4 regions of the Ochrobactrum quorumnocens genome follow, and region 2 is predicted to be linked to each of the others. Evidence: predicted binding sites of a transcription regulator. Region 2 holds the regulator's gene; each other region holds the start of a gene.
What was found. Region 2 encodes PhoB, which activates phosphate uptake and scavenging genes when phosphate is short. Its sites were predicted from a motif close to TGTCATNNANCTGTCAT; they were not measured.

Region 1 (4,214 bases), on a different replicon from region 2:
TCAACCAGACCCGGCTGGTTCGGGAACTTGTCAACAGTGCCTTTTTTGAGGAACTCGCGATCAAGCGTTACGTCCATATTGCCGGTGTGGAAAAGACCAAGCAGCTTGTCCTGATTGGACGTACCTGATGAAGCAAGTTCGTCCTTGCTTGTGACCAGCGCGTAATCTGCATCCTTGAACAGCTGAATATAATCCTTGTCATCCTTGCGCTTGGAACCCGGAATATCCTTGGCAAGGAAATAAGCCGAACCACCACCCAAAAGCACGTCCGGTTTCACGTCATACATCATGCTTACGATATCAGCCTTGTCGGAGCGCTTGCGCGTGTGTGCGACTAGCGCTGCAGGAGTTGCGTCCTGAAGCTCCGAGGTCGAAACGATACCGATCGATTTGCCTGTTTCGCGACGCATTGCTTCTGCAATGGTTTCGACCTTCGGATCATCCTGGCTATCCGGCGTGCGGTCGGCATAGACACCGAGTGCATTCACACGCGACTTATGCCCCGTCATGTAAGCCGACATGGTGTTGGCACTGTCGGTTGCTATCGAATGGGTCGACGAAGTACCGATGAAAGCGACCGGCGGAATATCGTCCATGTTCAGACGGCCATTGGCCTTACCCTCCGTCATGCCCTTCGACATGATGCGTGCACCCGTGCGGTGAGCGACCGAAAGACCATCGGCAATCAGGAAGATGATATTCTTGGCCTTGGCTTCATTGCCGGTCGAATAAACATCCCAGTTGACCGACTTGGTTTCATCGCCTGCAGAGACTTCAATCTTATAATCGCCAGCCTTGCCGATTTTCAAACCGCGCAAAACGAGGGCGGAGCCCAGAACCTTGTCTTCAGCGCCTTTTTCTTCGGCGGTAAACTCGGCCTTGCTGCCAAATACGGCTTCGTAGTCCTGACCATTGACTGTGACCTTCACGTCTTCCGGCTTGATGACCTTATCAAACTCAACCTTGAAATCGAATGGCGAGTTGACAAGGATTGTCGCCCGGTCAATCGGATAGACGGTTGCAGCATCAGCCGCAGTCGTCAGCATGGTTGCTGAGGCGAGTGCAAGAAGCAGTTTGCGCATATCAGAAATCCCCACTGTGTATTGCGTGTGGGGCTCAAATAAGAAAGCTAGATGACACTGGTATAACAGTCAGCCTATTTATTAATAAAACTTAGTTTGCCGGCTACTATCAATGGCAGACTGTTTTGTATGGGCGTTTATGCCCCTGCTTCATCCGTTTGTAAAAAACATGGACTAATTGTCTGCGGATCAATCAGACAGGTGACACATGATGCGCATTACACTCTCGATCATTCCTTTGGCTGCATTTCTGCTCTGCACAGCTATGCCAGGCTTTGCACAAGATAAGGCCCCAGCTCTGATTGGGGAGTTTGTTCTGCCGACCGGTCTGAAACTCAATGGCGTGGAATTTGGCGGCATTTCCGGCCTCGATTACGATCCGGCAAAGAATGTCTATTATGCGATTTCCGATGATCGGTCGGAGAAGGCCCCTGCCCGGTTCTATAAGCTCAAACTCGATATCGACGCAGCTGGCATTCACGGATTGGATATTCTTGAATCGACCACGCTACTTGATGCCGAGAATAAGCCTTTCACCATCAAGGATGTGGATGCGGAAAGCATCCGCTTTAATCCGGCGAGCCAAACGCTCTACTGGTCCAGCGAAGGCGACCGCAAAGGTAAGCCTTCTGTCCGTGAAATGAAACTCGATGGCACTTTTGTTCGCGAGTTCAAACTTCCGGAAGTCTATCTGCCAGATGACAATAAAACACGCGGCACGCGTAACAATCTGGCTTTTGAAAGTCTCACCATCACCGCGGACGGCAAGAGGCTTCTGGCTGGCACCGAAAACGCGCTGGTTCAGGACGGTGACATTGCGACACTCGAACGTGGCAGCAAGCCGCGCATCATTGCCTTTGACATAGCATCAGGGGATGTGACTGCGGAATACGTCTATGAAACCGATCCCATCTTTGCAAAATCTCCACTGCCACCCTTTTGGAACGACAATGGATTGAGCGAATTTGTAACCGACGGTGCGGATCTTCTCACGGTTGAAAGATCTTACGCCCACGGTGTCGGCAACCGCATCAGCATCTATCACGCATCGTTCGATGGTGCGAGCGATGTCGCCGGTAAGGCATCCTTACAAGGTCTCAATGCGACACCGCTCAAGAAAGAACTGCTTTTGCGTCTGGATGAAGGAACATTGGGCCTCGACATCGACAATATCGAATCCATCACATGGGGGCCGGATATCGATGGAGCCAAAATATTGATCATTGCCTCCGACAATAATTTCAATGCTGGCCAGTTCACGCAGTTCGTGGCAATCAGACTGCCATAGGGTCGGGCGCGCTGACACGAAACGGATTCACAATAAAGCGCTTTAAAACAAAAACTTAGTTAGATAATTAAGGATAAAATTCAACAGGATATATTTTAAGCTCTGTCATCAAACCTTTATCGTGATGATAACCACACGTCACAGGGTGCCTTTAAGGACCATTGCGTTTGTTTTCGCAATTTAGGGGGTTCCTATGCGCCTTGGTTATCTTCTCGCTTCCATTGCTACGATCGCTATGACGTCTTCGGTGATGGCTGAAGAAACATTTAACGCAAAATTGGCAGGGCACGCTTATCTGCCAGCTCTGACGCTGATCACACCGCCTGCCGACGCCCCCCGTGATGCGTGGGTTTCGGGCAAGTTCACCGGCAAGACCCGCAACGACAAGCCAATGAGTGTCATGGGTGATGTTGGCAAAGCCTATGGCAGCCACACCACCGGTATCTCCCTCCCCTTCATCGGCCAGCCTGTGCAGGGCATGTCAGGCTTTGCAATGAACCGCGCGGCCGACGGCAGCATTTTCACACTCACCGACAATGGTTTTGGCACCAAGGCAAACAGCCCCGACGCGCTTTTGTTCTTCCACCGCATGAAGCCAGATTTCGAAACCGGCAAGGTTGAGCGCGTAGAATCAGTATTCCTGCACGACCCCGATAAGAAAGTTCCATTCCGCATCGCCTATGAAGGCACCGATGGTCGCTACCTGACCGGTGCTGATTTTGACCCGGAAAGCATTCAGTATCTCAATGACGAGATCTGGATTGGTGACGAATTCGGTCCTTACATCATTCGCGCTGCTCTCGATGGCCGTGTGAAAGCCGTCTATCCCACCATGCTTGACGGCAAGCAGCTGATGGGCCCGGATACTCCGGGCGTGGTTGTGCCTGCAGTCGCCGGAAAGGATTTCCGTGTCCAGCGTTCGGGCGGCTATGAAGGCATGGCACTGCAGCCAAAGACCAACCAGCTCTGGGCCATGCTCGAAAAGCCACTCTTTGACGAAAGCGGCAAGCCGGAAGGCGATTTCCTGCGTGTGATTACTTTCGACACCGACAAGGGTGAATGGACCGGCAACAGCTACCGTTTCCGCCTCGCTGAAGGCGCGACCGCTATTGGTGACTTCAACTTCATCGACGACACCCGTGCGCTGATCATCGAGCGTGACAATGGTGAAGGCGATCCAAGCCTTGATTGCAAGACCGACGATCTTTCGGCCTGCTATCCGTTGCCTGCCAAGGTCAAGAACATCGTTCTCGTCGATACATCCAAGATCGATGCGGACGGCTATATTCACCGCATCGGCCATATCAATCTGATGGACGTTCAGGACCCGGATAATAAGGCAATCCTGAAGACCGCAGCAGCCCGCGATCTCAAGGGCAAGTTCACCTTCCCGTTCTTCACCATCGAAGACGTAATGCGCGTTGACGACACGCATATCCTGGTCGCCAACGATAACAACCTGCCATTTTCAGGTGGTCGTCAGATCGGCGAAGCTGCGAACAACGAGTTCATTCTGCTCGAAGTCGCAGACTTTTTGAATGCCAAGTAGTCGCGTCTAACTGACCCAACTTTGAAATCGCTGACGGGCACTGCAAGATGCAGTGCCCGCTTGCGCATTCTGCGAAATCAAGACATTGCTCAATAGCATAGCCGACAGATAGCAATGAGCAGAGAAGCAGAATGAGCGTTAGAGAGATCGTCAAATATCCGGCTGCAGGTTTGAAAGCGATTGCAGCACCGGTTACGGTTTTTGATGAAGACCTGCGCATTCTTGCGCAGGACCTGCTCGATACGGTGCGCGCAGCACCTGGGATCGGTATCACTGCCTCCCATATTGGTGTTCT
Region 2 (4,214 bases):
ATTTTACGCAGCCACGTTTTTTAACTTTTCAGATGCTGTTTTTGGCACCGATTTCACGGTTCCTTCAACTTTGTCACGATCGATGTAACATCGCGTGATACTGGTCATTTTGGCACGTTATGGATGTCCATTTCCGAATCGGAAGGGCTTTGACTGAGTCGCGCCGCTCGCTCCCTTAGAGCCGTTTCGATCTGATTTATCAGACCGCCGCCCTCCCCCTTTTATTTGAAGCATAATCTTATCGATCCCCGGTTCACGCTGGTTGGATTATGCTCTAGGCTCCAAACCCAATTAAACATTTGATCAAATTACTTCTTCATGATTCACTCTCCTGATAACGGGAGTTTTGGAGCATGGCAGGAGAATTCTGGCTTGATGATCGGCAATGGGCAGTGATCGCTCCTTTGCTTCCAACGAACCAACCCGGCGCGCATCGAACTGACGACCGCCGGGTGATTAGCGGCATCATCCATGTGCTGCGCACTGGCTGTCGGTGGCAGGATTGCCCCGCTGTCTACGGTCCCTCGACAACCATCTACAATCGTTTCCATCGTTGGTCTGCCAAAGGCATATGGCGGCAACTATTCGAAGCACTGGTGCAGACGACCAATCGCGACATTCACATGATCGACAGCACCACCGCAAAGGCGCACCGATCTGCTGCTGGCGGAAAAGGGGGGCGGAAGCTCAAGCCATCGGTCGATCGCGAGGCGGCAGATCGACAAAAATACATGCTGTTGTCGATGGTTGTGGCCGCCCAGTCGCACTGAGAATAACCCCTGGGCAGCGCGGTGACGCTCCCATTGCCATCCCACTGCTTGAGCCACTGCCGCCAAGCAACCTGTGCGCTGCCGATACGGCTTACGATAGCAACGCGTTACGCGATTTTCTCAAAGCTCGCGGCACTGAACCGGTCATTCCAAATAATCCGACCCGTAAGCGGATCAAACCTTTCAACCCAATTGCCTACCGCCGCCGAAACATCATCGAACGCACCTTTTGCCGCCTCAAGGACTGGAGGAGGGTCGCGACACGATATGACAAGCTCATGCTGAACTTTACAGCCACATGCTATATCGCTGCCATCGTCACATGGTGGCTCAATTGAGTCTGGACCCTAGAGCGCATCCCGAAAAGTGTGAAACGTTTTTCGGACAAAGATGCGCGTTAAAACAGATAATTAGAGCGCCGATCTGATCCAATCAGATCGAAACGCGCTCTAATGCAAAACGGCCCGTCACATTTTCAGTAACGGGCCGCTTCTTTGACGTTCTACATGTCGGGACTTTATTACCCGAAGGAATAGCCTGCGCCCCGCACCGTGCGGATTGGATCGAGGGCACGACCGACATTGATCGCCTTGCGTAATCGACCAACATGCACATCAACCGTGCGGTCATCGACATAGATATCTGGACCCCAGACACCATCCAGCAACTGGCTGCGAGAGAACACGCGGCCCGGTGACATCATGAAATATTCGAGCAAGCGAAACTCTGTCGGTCCGAGACGGACTTCCTTTTCCTTGCGGTAGACGCGGTGCTGCTGACGGTCGAGAACCAGGTCCCCAACCTTGAGCACGTGCGAGAGAACGCTCGGATTGGCACGGCGCAGCATGGCTTTAACCCGCGCAAGCAGTTCCGGCGTCGAGAAGGGCTTTACGACATAATCGTCAGCACCGACACTCAAACCCCGGACACGTTCGCTTTCTTCGCCACGCGCGGTCAGCATGATGATCGGCAGGCGCTCGGTTTCCGGCCATTGGCGCAGACGACGGCAAAGCTCGATCCCCGATACACCGGGAAGCATCCAGTCCAGAATAAGAAGGTCCGGTACGTTTTCGCGCAGCGTGATTTCGGCTTCATCGCCGCGCAACATCGCATCAACCTGATAGCCTTCGGCTTCGAGATTGTAGCGCAAGAGCACACTCAGGGCTTCTTCGTCTTCAACCACAGCAATCTTGGGTGCCTGTGACATCCAGTATTTCCTATCCAAAATTTAGAGCGCGTTTCGATCTGATAGAAACAGATTTCGCTCTAACTCATTGTTTAACGCGGATCCTGGCCGAAACCGCTCGGCACTTTTCGGGATGCGCTTTTTTCTTCACCGCGCAACTTGTCCAAAAACCGCTTCGCACTTTTTGGGATGCGCTTTTTTCTTCACCGCGCATCTTATCCAAAAAACCGCTTCACACTTTTTGGGATGCGCTTAGGCTCCGCGGAAGATACAAGCCCCCGATCGACCGCGTGCCGTCGCGTTATTCTTACTCATGCATACATTCTGGGCCGTAAATAGCGGCACCAGTGTTCTTAGGATTTACGCGCCTCATCCACGACAATGCCGTGGCTCAGGTCTTCTTTCGGGCGTTCCGCAGGCATTTGCAGGCCGGTCACAATATAATAGACCGTCTCCGCAATGTTGGTTGCGTGATCGCCGATGCGCTCAATGTTCTTTGCGCAGAACAGAAGATGCGTGCAGGCTGAAATGTTGCGCGGATCTTCCATCATATAGGTGAGCAGCTCGCGGAACAGCGAGGTGTACATCGAGTCAATTTCGTCATCGCGGTCGCGAACGACATTGATCTGCTGCACCGAGCGCGTTGCATAAGCGTCGAGCACATCTTTGAGCTGGGTCAAAGCGAGTTCGGCCAAAGTTTCAAGCCCGCGATAGAGCTTGACCGGCTGGCGTGATTCCGAAACGGCGGCAACACGCTTTGCGATGTTTTTACCAAGATCGCCAACGCGTTCCAGATCGGCGGAGATGCGGATCGAGCCGATAATCTCGCGCAGATCGACAGCCATTGGCTGGCGCTTTGCAATGATCATGACTGCCTTGTCGTCAATCTCACGCTCGCTTGCATCAAGGATGAGATCATCGGAGATAACGCGCTGAGCAAGCGCATTGTCCGCGTTGACAATCGCTGCAACGGACTGCTCGACCATACGTTCCGCATGACCACCCATTTCGGCGATCTTATGGGTCAGGAACTGCAGTTCTTCGTCGTAAGCGGTGACGGTATGCTGAGACGCCATAATAGACCTCAATTAAATTGCGGGGAAGCCGAACAGCTGTCTTCTCAAATCAGCCGTCGCTCCTGCTCATCTTTACCACGCATTATCCTACGCAAAACCGCTTCACACTTTTGCTGGAAATGCTCCAATTATTTTAGCCAAAACGACCCGTGATATAGTCCTGCGTACGCTTCTCGGTCGGTGCAGTGAACATCACATCCGTGTCGCCCACTTCCACCAGATTGCCCAAGTGGAACATTGCGGTGCGCTGCGAAACACGAGCTGCCTGCTGCATGGAGTGTGTGACGATTACGATCGTGTAGTTCTGACGCAGCTCGTCGATAAGCTCTTCGACCTTGGCAGTCGCAATCGGATCAAGGGCTGAGCACGGCTCATCCATCAGGATGACTTCCGGGCTGACCGCAATCGCACGTGCAATGCACAGACGCTGCTGCTGACCACCTGAAAGACCGGTTCCGGCATCGTGCAGGCGATCCTTCACTTCTTCAAAAAGGCTGGCCTTCTTGAGGCTGGTGACCACGATTTCTTCGAGATCGGTCTTGTTGCGTGCCAGACCGTGAATGCGTGGACCATAGGCCACGTTCTCAAAAATAGTCTTTGGGAACGGATTGGGTTTCTGGAACACCATGCCAACGCGAGCACGCAATTCAACAACGTCGATCTTCGGATCGTAGATATCTTCGTTGTCGAGCGTGATCTTGCCAGCGATACGGCAGCCTTCGATCGTATCGTTCATACGATTGAGCGAACGCAGGAATGTAGACTTGCCGCAGCCCGAAGGACCGATCAGCGCCGTCACCATCTTCTCCGGAACGTCCAGATCAACTTCGAACAGAGCCTGTTTCTCGCCATAAAACACGCAGACTTTGTCGCCGCGCATCTTTATGGAGGGGGCGTTGGCGTTCATCTTTTCTCCTACGGCTTTTTCGAGAGATCGTTCGGTCATGAGATTCATCATTTCTCTCCCGTTTACCAGCGGCGCTCAAAGCGGCGGCGCAGAATAATTGCTGCAATATTCATGACTGCCAGGAACAGGAGCAGGACGATAATAGCGCCTGATGTCCGTTCTACAAAGGCACGCTCAGCTTCATTCGCCCACATAAAGATCTGCACAGGCAGAGCCGTTGCAGGGTCCATCGGCGTTGCAGGCATATTGGCAACGAAAGCCACCATGCCGATCAG
Region 3 (4,214 bases), 1.2 Mb from region 2:
TCGAATTCGCGAACGCGAAGCGCACGGTCACAAAGCGACATCGACATGGCTTTGCGTTCACTCTGCCCGAACACCAGACCATAGCCGCGCGTGAACTGTGGTGCCTGCTTGGACGAGCCTTTGAACTGGCTCACCATCTGGCATTCGGTCAGCTGAACACGGCCAAGCGAAACGGAAAAGCCGAGCTCGGGCACATCGAACTCAACCTCCACCTCACCAATGCGGATCTCACCGACAAATGGATGCGTGTTGCCATAACCGCGTTGCGTGGAATACCCCAGCGCCAGCAGGAAGCCTTCATCACCACGCGCCAAAGCCTGCAAGCGCAGATCGCGCGGCATCGGAAACGTCCACGGTTCGCGGGTAAGATCGCCCGGCTCATGCCCATCCGGCATTGCACCATCTTCTTCGATCATCCCGTTGACACCGAGAATATCGGTCACGCGTGGCGTTTCTTCAGGCTCAGTCGCACGCACTTCCGGCTCAGGAACGCTGACATCACCCGCCAGTTCCGGATCAAGCAGACGATGCGTATAATCGAATGTCGGTCCCAATAGCTGGCCGCCGGGCAGATCCTTATAGGTGGCCGAAATTCGGCGTTCGATCAACATATTCGCCGTTTCCAGCGGAAGCGAATAACCAAAACGCGGCAATGTCGTGCGGTAGGCACGCACCAGAAAGATCGCTTCAATCAGGTCGCCACGCGACTGGCGCACGGCAAGTGCCGCAAGTTCGCGATCATAAAGCGAGCCTTCGGCCATCACACGATCAACGGCGAGGCCAAGCTGTTCGACAATCTGATCAAGACGCAATGCTGGAACCGAGCGGTCACCACGACGACGATCATCAAGCAGACGGTGGGCATTGCGAATAGCGGTTTCACCGCCCTTTACAGCAACATACATGAGTTAACCCTCCAGAGACTCGACACGGGTTGTACGGGGAAGCGCTGCGGCTTTACCGTCAGCGACGAGCACCAGATCGATACCCAGCGGGAACAACGCGCCATTTTCACGCCATTGCGCAGTAAAATCCTGCGGCAGTCCATCAACGGTCAGCACAGTTTCATCCTTGATGCCCGGGCCTTTGAGGCAGAAACCCTGCCCGCTCGTCAGAGACGAAACTGCTAGAACAACAGTCGTCGAACGATCCGGAAATTCAGGGTCTCCCTGCGCGAAGGAAGAAAGTACCGGTAGCGATTGCGCATCCGTTACAAGTGCGAACTGCGCTTTCGATTGATCCCCAACGATTGGCGCACCAGTATGGAATGTCAGCCATGCCGTTGCGTCCTTGTTGGCTGCAATTTTAGCATCGACCCAGACGCTTGCGTCGTGATCAAGCAATGTTGCAGCAATCACGCCAAGCTCAGGCGTAAGCGGCTGTGGTGGCGTCGCAGCTTGAACCAACGAATAAATGCGGCCGGGATTTGCAATAGCGTGCATCACAGCATGAAACGCCGATTGCGCCTCATTAACCGGATCAGCCAGACCGCCTTCGAAAGCAGAAGAAGAATGGAGCATCAGTTGTCTCCCCGAACCATAGTGAAGAAGTCGACCTTGGTGGCAGCGGCCTCGGCGCGCAGCTTGGTATCCGCCTCATCAATGCGGCTGCGCAACACGCTCAGCACCTTGGCCTCAACAGTGTCGCGCTGGTCTTCATCGAGCCAAAGCGCATCGAACAGAGCGGCGAGTTTCGCCTTTTCCTGATCGCGTCCGAGTGCATAAGAATGCCCGACTAAGCCATCGGACAGACGAACGGTCGCTCTGGTGACGGTCGCTTCACCGACATTAAAAGGCGCACCGCCGCCGCCGATGCGACCGCGCAGCATAACAAGTCCAGTTTCAGGACCACGCAGAACCTCGAATTCTGGCTTACTCGGCCAATTCTGCCAAAATGATTTCAGTTCTTCACCGCTGGCGCGTGCAAGAATTGCCAAGCTGGCCTGACGTGCAATCTGCGTCGCATCCGGCGCCGTTCTGTTTCCAGTCGTGGAGCCCGCTCCACTTTCACCCGTGCTATGCTGCGTCGTCTGCATGAGCTTATCCGCCCTACCCTAATCTCGTTGACTTTATCGCTCTAATTGTCTATTTATCTAGACAACTATACAATAACACCATTCATATACCCTGCCAATGACAGGACGATGACAAAGCATGGCAAAGACGAAACGAATTGAACGAAACAGCGGCGTGGCCATCTGGCGCCAGATCGCGGACGAGATACGCGGCGACATCATGGCCGGGAAACTTGCAACAGGTGCACGGATGCCCGCCGAGATGGAGTTGGCAGATCGATTTGGTGTCAATCGCCATACAGTGCGCAGCGCAATTGCGGCACTGACGCAGGAAGGTGTGCTACGCGCTGAACAAGGCCGCGGTACTTTTGTGGCCAATGCGAAACGGCTTACCTATCAGATTGGCCGCCGCACCCGCATTTCACAAGCGCTGGCACCACAAGTCAGCGAGACCAAAGGCATCCTGCTGAGTTCCCATGTAGAAACAGCGGCTGCCGACATCATTCAAGCGCTTGAAATAGAAACTGGTTCCGAAACACTGAAGCTTGAAACCATGCACAGTGCGGATGGCCATCCGATTTCCATAGCAACCCATTGGGTGGATGCAAATGCCTTTCCGACTTTCACTGAAGATTATACGGCCAGCGGCTCAATCACGTCCGCATTCAAAGCGGCAGGCGTCAGCGATTATTTCAGAAAATCCACCGTGGTATCGGCACGCCATGCCGATCCAGACGACCTCAAACATCTTAAACTATCCCCGGGCGCTATCGTTCTGACGGCACGCGCAATCAATATAGATACTGCGGGAAAGCCAATTCAATATTCACTAACGCGCTTTTCAGCAGATCGGATGGAGTTCGTTATCGAAAGCGATCCGCTGGATTAATAATTTAAAACAAGGGCTTATAAAGATATTGTAATAACTCAATATAACTAAAAAAGCGGGCGCTCATAGCGCCCGCTTTTTTACATCAAAATGGAATTTCGTCGTCCAGATCGCGGGAGAAACCACCGCCACCGCCGCCACCCTGATTGGATGGGCCGGACGAACCGAAGTCACCACCACCGGAATAATCCGACACCTGGTTGCGATTGCCACCGCCGCCGCCACCAAACGAGCGGCCCTGATCGCCACCTTCGCCACGGCTATCGAGCATCTGAAGTTCACCACGGAACTTCTGCAGCACGATTTCGGTGCTGTAACGGTCATTGCCATTCTGATCCTGCCACTTACGTGTCTGGAGCGCACCTTCGATGTAAACCTTGGAACCCTTCTTCAGATACTGTTCAGCAACTTTGGCAAGGTTCTCATTGAAGATGACAACACTGTGCCACTCGGTGCGATCCTTGCGCTCGCCGCTCTGACGGTCGCGCCAGCTTTCCGAGGTTGCGATGCGCAGATTAGCAATCTGATCACCAGAATTGAGGCGACGGATTTCTGGATCAGCACCAAGGTTGCCGACCAGAATGACTTTGTTGACGCTACCAGCCATCGAAAACTTACTCCGGATCTCTCGCATACACACGTTGAGCGGACTTTTGCCCTGCAAAACGGTGCCTGCTACTAAAGAATGGCCAACCACCTGAATGTATTGACCTGAAATTCAGCTACCACCTTACAGCAGCAGCCACTGCTGCGCTCATCTCTGCGCTGCGAATTCAACCAATGTCCACAGAAGTTATGTTCCTGTTTTGTTCAAATTACAAGTACGCAGATAGATTTCCATGCATTTTTCACATGCTTGAGGTCCAAATGGTAAACTCTCAAATGATCTTACAAGGAAAAGCCCTGCCGCTCACTGTTTCTTTGGCGCGCAGGGCTTGGGGTCGAGCAAAGCTCTTATATCGACAGTACTTCGCCGATAAATCTAATCGGAAATCTGAAATATGAGACCAGATCGCCGCGCATTTTTCAAAATTTCTGCAATCACTCACTTCAATCAAAAAAGCGTCATTCCTTGCAAATGAAGCAATTATGACCGCAAGCGATTGTGCTTTCATCGATGTGAAAGCTATGCAACGTAGTCAGGTGGACTCATGCTCCTTTACCTCCCGGTTCGCTTACTCAACTGGCGGGACCTCTTGCCGATATCGTTTCATCCCTTTCCGATATCTCTCCGCAACCAGTGAGCACAGGTAGTCTGCTCCTGTCAGGAGTGACAGTCAACGCTCTTGCGTTCACATTTCGTATCGCCTA
Region 4 (4,214 bases), 1.0 Mb from region 2:
GTTATGCCCCGGGTCCGTCTTGCGTTCAGGCGCAATGTCGGAATGCGCAAGAACATTTTCCGGGCGGATCTCATAGCGTCCGCATATGCTGCGACAAAGATCGATGACGGTTTCAATCTGTCTATCTGCGAAAGGTGGATAGTTTTCCAAGTCACCCGGATTGACAATCTCGATGCCAATGGACGCCGAGTTGATATCGGTTTCACCCTTCCAGAAGCTTTGACCTGCATGCCATGCTCGTGCCTTTTCAGATACCATCTGCACCACACGGCCATCTTCGTGAACGAGATAATGAGCAGAAACTTCCCGCTCGGGTGACTTGAGTACATCCAAAGCTTCTTCAGCTGTTGCCAGCCCTGTATAATGCAGGATGAGGAAGGTCGGCGTCTTGCCATCGCGGCGGGGACCAAAATTGGGTGACGCATCCAGAGAAGCGGCCGGATAGTCGGGCTTTTCCAAAGACAGTTCCGCTACAAGTTCTTCCTGCGAAGCGTCTGCGCTGCTCATGCGGGCTCCAATTGTTTTTCGACACTTGCCCAAGCCGCATTGATGGCTGCAAGACGTGCATTCGCGATATTTATGAATTCCAGCGGAAGACCTTCCGCATAAAGCCGATCCGGATGGTGTTCTTTCACCAATGAACGGTAGCGCTTGCGCGCGTCCTCAAAAGAAACGCCGCGCACCAGCCCGAGAATGGCATAAGGATCGCCCTCGCCTCGATTGACATGCCTCAATGCGATACGCTCGAAACTTTCCTCATCGAAGCCGAAAATCTCGGCAACGCTGGACAGGAAAGCCATTTCCTTATCGTGCACATAGCCGTCAGCGGTTGCAATGTGAAAAAGTCCGTCGAGAATATCTTCAAGGAGATGACAGTTCTCATCACCTTCACGGCAAAGGCCAGCGAGCTGACGCGCATAGCTCTCATAACCTGCAACATCCTGCTGCGCGAGATTATACAAGCGAACGACATGGGCATGTTCTTCTGGCGGCACGGAGAAAATGCTCTGGAACGCGCGAAACTCGTCCTGCGTCACCACGCCATCGGCTTTGGCCATTTTGGCAGAAAGCGCAATCATCGCAATGGAGAATGCAACGCGCCTGCGCGTATCCGCATCGCCTTCGAAAACCGTTCGCACAGCCTCGATAACGCTTGAAATAGCGTTCAGCGTGACGGAGGTGACAAATTCACCAATGCGAACCCAGATAGACATGAATCGTTTCTATATAATTCCGTAAAGGCTGGAAACAGCAACCCGTTGCAATCGACGAAAAAACAATAATTTAGAAGAATATTGCGCTGTGCAGAGACAATTATTGCGCAGCCTGACGAGCCTCGAACGAACGCTGCGCGGCAGCGACTGCCGCTTCACCAGCGGCCTGAATCTGGTCAGCGCTTTGGCCCACAGACTTGGCTGCGGCTTCTGCATTGCTGCGTGCACGTTCAATGGCTGCATTCTGCTCTTCAGGTGTCATGACACCTGAATTGTCCTGCAAAGCCTTCATCAGATCAGGGCCAGCCTGCTTATCAGCGTCAGGCGCTGGAGTAGCTGTAGTTTGTTCCGGCTGAGTTGGAACAGCAGCCTGCTCGTCCTCTCCTCTGCCGCAAGCGGCAAGAGCAACAAGAACAATAGCGGAAATCAGAAACAGAAAATGACGGCTCATAACAAAAGCCATAACCGAAGAAAGCCTGCGTTTGAACATGGAAAACGCAGTTATATTGTCTTTGTTGACGACCACTGCAAAATTATCCATCAGCTTTGCTCCTTTCGGGGCAAATGGCGGCCCATTGATTGGACCGCCATTCGTTTGCCAGCAAATACAACTGGCATTAAAATCACGCAAACTGCAATTTTAAGCATGTCTTTATCCGAAAACGGGTTCCCACTTTTGGGAGACATGCTTTAGTTTGCAGGAGGCGAACCAGTCGTTCCTGGAGTCGATGGCGCAGGTGCTGGTGTCGTCGGCGTGGTTGTATCGTTATTTGAAGGCGCTGCTGGTGCAGCCGGCGCTTCAGGCGAGGGCGATGCCGGTGCCTTGCTGGCGTCGTTTGAATTGTCGCTGCAAGCTGCAAGCCCCAAAAACGATACGGCAGCAACCGAAGCAATCAAAAACTTCTTCATGATGGCTCTCCTTCCCTAAAATTCAGCGTTGCGGGGATATAGCCAACGCCGTTTTGGTTTTCCGTGTCTGACCGATCAGTCCGATCAATCACCTTACGAAGACGGTCGTCACACCACTCTTAGTCCCCGGTGATGCTTTTCGACGACGCCAACGTCACACCAGAAAACGGCGAGGATGGGGAAAGGTTCTCTCAAATTGTCTTACGGCTGGTAACAAACCGCCATAATAACAAAGTTTTAACCTTAGTTTCCCCCCGAAACAGCCGTCACGCCCCTGTTACCGGCAGATGCTTAACTCTGGCAAACAAGGTTGGATTCGCCTTGGAACCTTCGCGCATCTTGCCCGAAACGATTCAGAATTTCGGAATGCGCTCTTAAAATACGGGGAGCATGGAATGACCGGCCAAGATGCCAACGGCACAATCCTCAAGCGCGCAGTCACACAAAACCATGCGCTTTCACGCGATGGCGTCTCCGAAAGATTGTTCGCCTGGCTTTTCAAAGGACTGGTCTATCCGCAAATATGGGAAGATCCTGAAGTAGATATGGCGGCACTTTCCATTCAACCGGGCCATCGTATCGTTACCATCGCGTCAGGCGGCTGCAACGCTCTTTCTTATCTAACGGCTGATCCGGCATCGGTAGAGGCTGTAGACCTCAACAGCGCCCATGTTGCCTTCAACCGTCTGAAACTGGGCGCTCTGAAGCATCTGCCAGATTATGCCAGCTTCTATCGCTTCTATGGCAAAGCGGATGACAAGGCCAATCTCGCCGCTTATCAGCGTTTCATCCGTCCGCATCTCGACGGGGAAAGTCGCGCATATTGGGAAAAGCGCAAATGGAGTGGTCGCCAGCGCATTTCTATATTCTCGCGCGATCTCTATCGCCACGGTCTTCTGGGCGTCTTTATCGGTATGGGCCATCGCGTGGCCCGTCTCTATGGCATTGACCCGCGCGACATCCTTAAAGCCCGCACGATGGAAGAACAGCGCACTTTCTTCGACACTGCCCTCGCCCCCTTATTTGAAAAACGCATGGTACGCTGGGCGACCGCTCGCAAATCCTCACTGTTTGGTCTGGGTATTCCGCCTCAGCAATATGATGCACTGGCAACAGCCGGAAATGGCGACATGGCATTCGTCCTGCGTGCCCGGCTTGAGAAACTCGCTTGCGCTTTCCCGCTGACCGAGAACTATTTCGCCTGGCAGGCTTTTGGACGCGGTTATAGCGGCGACGAAGAAACCGGCCCTTTGCCGCCTTACCTTTCAAGGGCAAATTTCGACACGGTTCGCGCCCGCGTTGATCGTATGACCGTACGCAATGCCAATTACACAGAGTTTCTCAGCCACAAGTCCGCCGGATCGGTGGATCGCTACATCTTGCTCGACGCACAGGACTGGATGAACGACGCGCAGCTCAATGCACTTTGGAGCGAAATTACCCGCACAGCAGCTATGGGCGCACGCGTTATCTTTCGCACTGCGGCAGAGCCAAGCCTCTTGCCGGGTCGGGTTGATCCATCAATCCTTGAACACTGGCACTATCACGAAGAAGAATCTCGCCAGTTGCATGATCGCGACCGCTCTTCAATCTATGGCGGCTTCCACCTCTATATACTGAGGGATGCGTGACATGGGCACAAATCCGCAACGAGCACAGAGGCAGATCAAGGGCATTGATCATGCCAGCCTGATGGATAGGGTCTATCGGCGGCAGCGGCATTTCTATGATGCCACGCGCAAATATTACCTTTTGGGCCGCGATCCTATGATTGCCGGACTAAACGTGCCGGAAGGTGGCAGCGTGCTCGAAATCGGCTGCGGCACGGGACGCAATCTTGTCAAAGCAGCACAGAGCTATCCCGGTGCTACGCTCTTCGGCATCGATATTTCGGCTGAAATGCTCGACACCGCACTTCAGGCAGCACAGCGTTCAGGAATTGCAGATCGCACCAGACTTGAACGTGCCGACGCCACGCATTTCGATCCTGCTGCCCTTTTCGGCCAGGATAGCTTTGATCGTATCTTCATTTCCTATGCGGTTTCGATGATACCGCAATGGCAATCGGTCATTCGGGAAAGCATCCGACAC

Region 1: CES85_RS06520 (esterase-like activity of phytase family protein) is a predicted target of PhoB. The motif match lies at 2,474-2,490, and genes of this name have one in related genera.
Region 3: phnF (phosphonate metabolism transcriptional regulator PhnF) is a predicted target of PhoB. The motif match lies at 2,133-2,149, and genes of this name have one in related genera.
Region 4: CES85_RS16810 (BtaA family protein) is a predicted target of PhoB. The motif match lies at 2,388-2,404, and genes of this name have one in related genera.

Annotation. Positions count from the first base shown of each region.
Region 1 is NZ_CP022603.1:1,372,439-1,376,652, forward strand. Features, by position in the region: gene CES85_RS06510 (alkaline phosphatase) at 1-1,082, opposite strand, end outside; gene CES85_RS06515 (esterase-like activity of phytase family protein) at 1,291-2,370, shown strand; gene CES85_RS06520 (esterase-like activity of phytase family protein) at 2,564-3,919, shown strand; gene CES85_RS06525 (peptide deformylase) at 4,051-4,214, shown strand, end outside.
Region 2 is NZ_CP022604.1:2,539,295-2,543,508, reverse strand. Features, by position in the region: partial or broken gene CES85_RS21880 (IS5 family transposase) at 354-1,039, shown strand; gene phoB (phosphate regulon transcriptional regulator PhoB) at 1,291-1,977, opposite strand; gene phoU (phosphate signaling complex protein PhoU) at 2,310-3,032, opposite strand; gene pstB (phosphate ABC transporter ATP-binding protein PstB) at 3,166-3,939, opposite strand; gene pstA (phosphate ABC transporter permease PstA) at 4,002-4,214, opposite strand, start outside.
Region 3 is NZ_CP022604.1:1,169,495-1,173,708, forward strand. Features, by position in the region: gene CES85_RS15130 (carbon-phosphorus lyase complex subunit) at 1-905, opposite strand, end outside; gene phnH (phosphonate C-P lyase system protein PhnH) at 909-1,520, opposite strand; gene phnG (phosphonate C-P lyase system protein PhnG) at 1,520-2,035, opposite strand; gene phnF (phosphonate metabolism transcriptional regulator PhnF) at 2,154-2,903, shown strand; gene ssb (single-stranded DNA-binding protein) at 2,989-3,510, opposite strand.
Region 4 is NZ_CP022604.1:1,511,008-1,515,221, forward strand. Features, by position in the region: gene CES85_RS16790 (N-acetylmuramoyl-L-alanine amidase) at 1-507, opposite strand, end outside; gene CES85_RS16795 (J domain-containing protein) at 504-1,214, opposite strand; gene CES85_RS16800 (flagellar basal body-associated FliL family protein) at 1,315-1,755, opposite strand; gene CES85_RS16805 (hypothetical protein) at 1,905-2,123, opposite strand; gene CES85_RS16810 (BtaA family protein) at 2,519-3,754, shown strand; gene CES85_RS16815 (class I SAM-dependent methyltransferase) at 3,756-4,214, shown strand, end outside.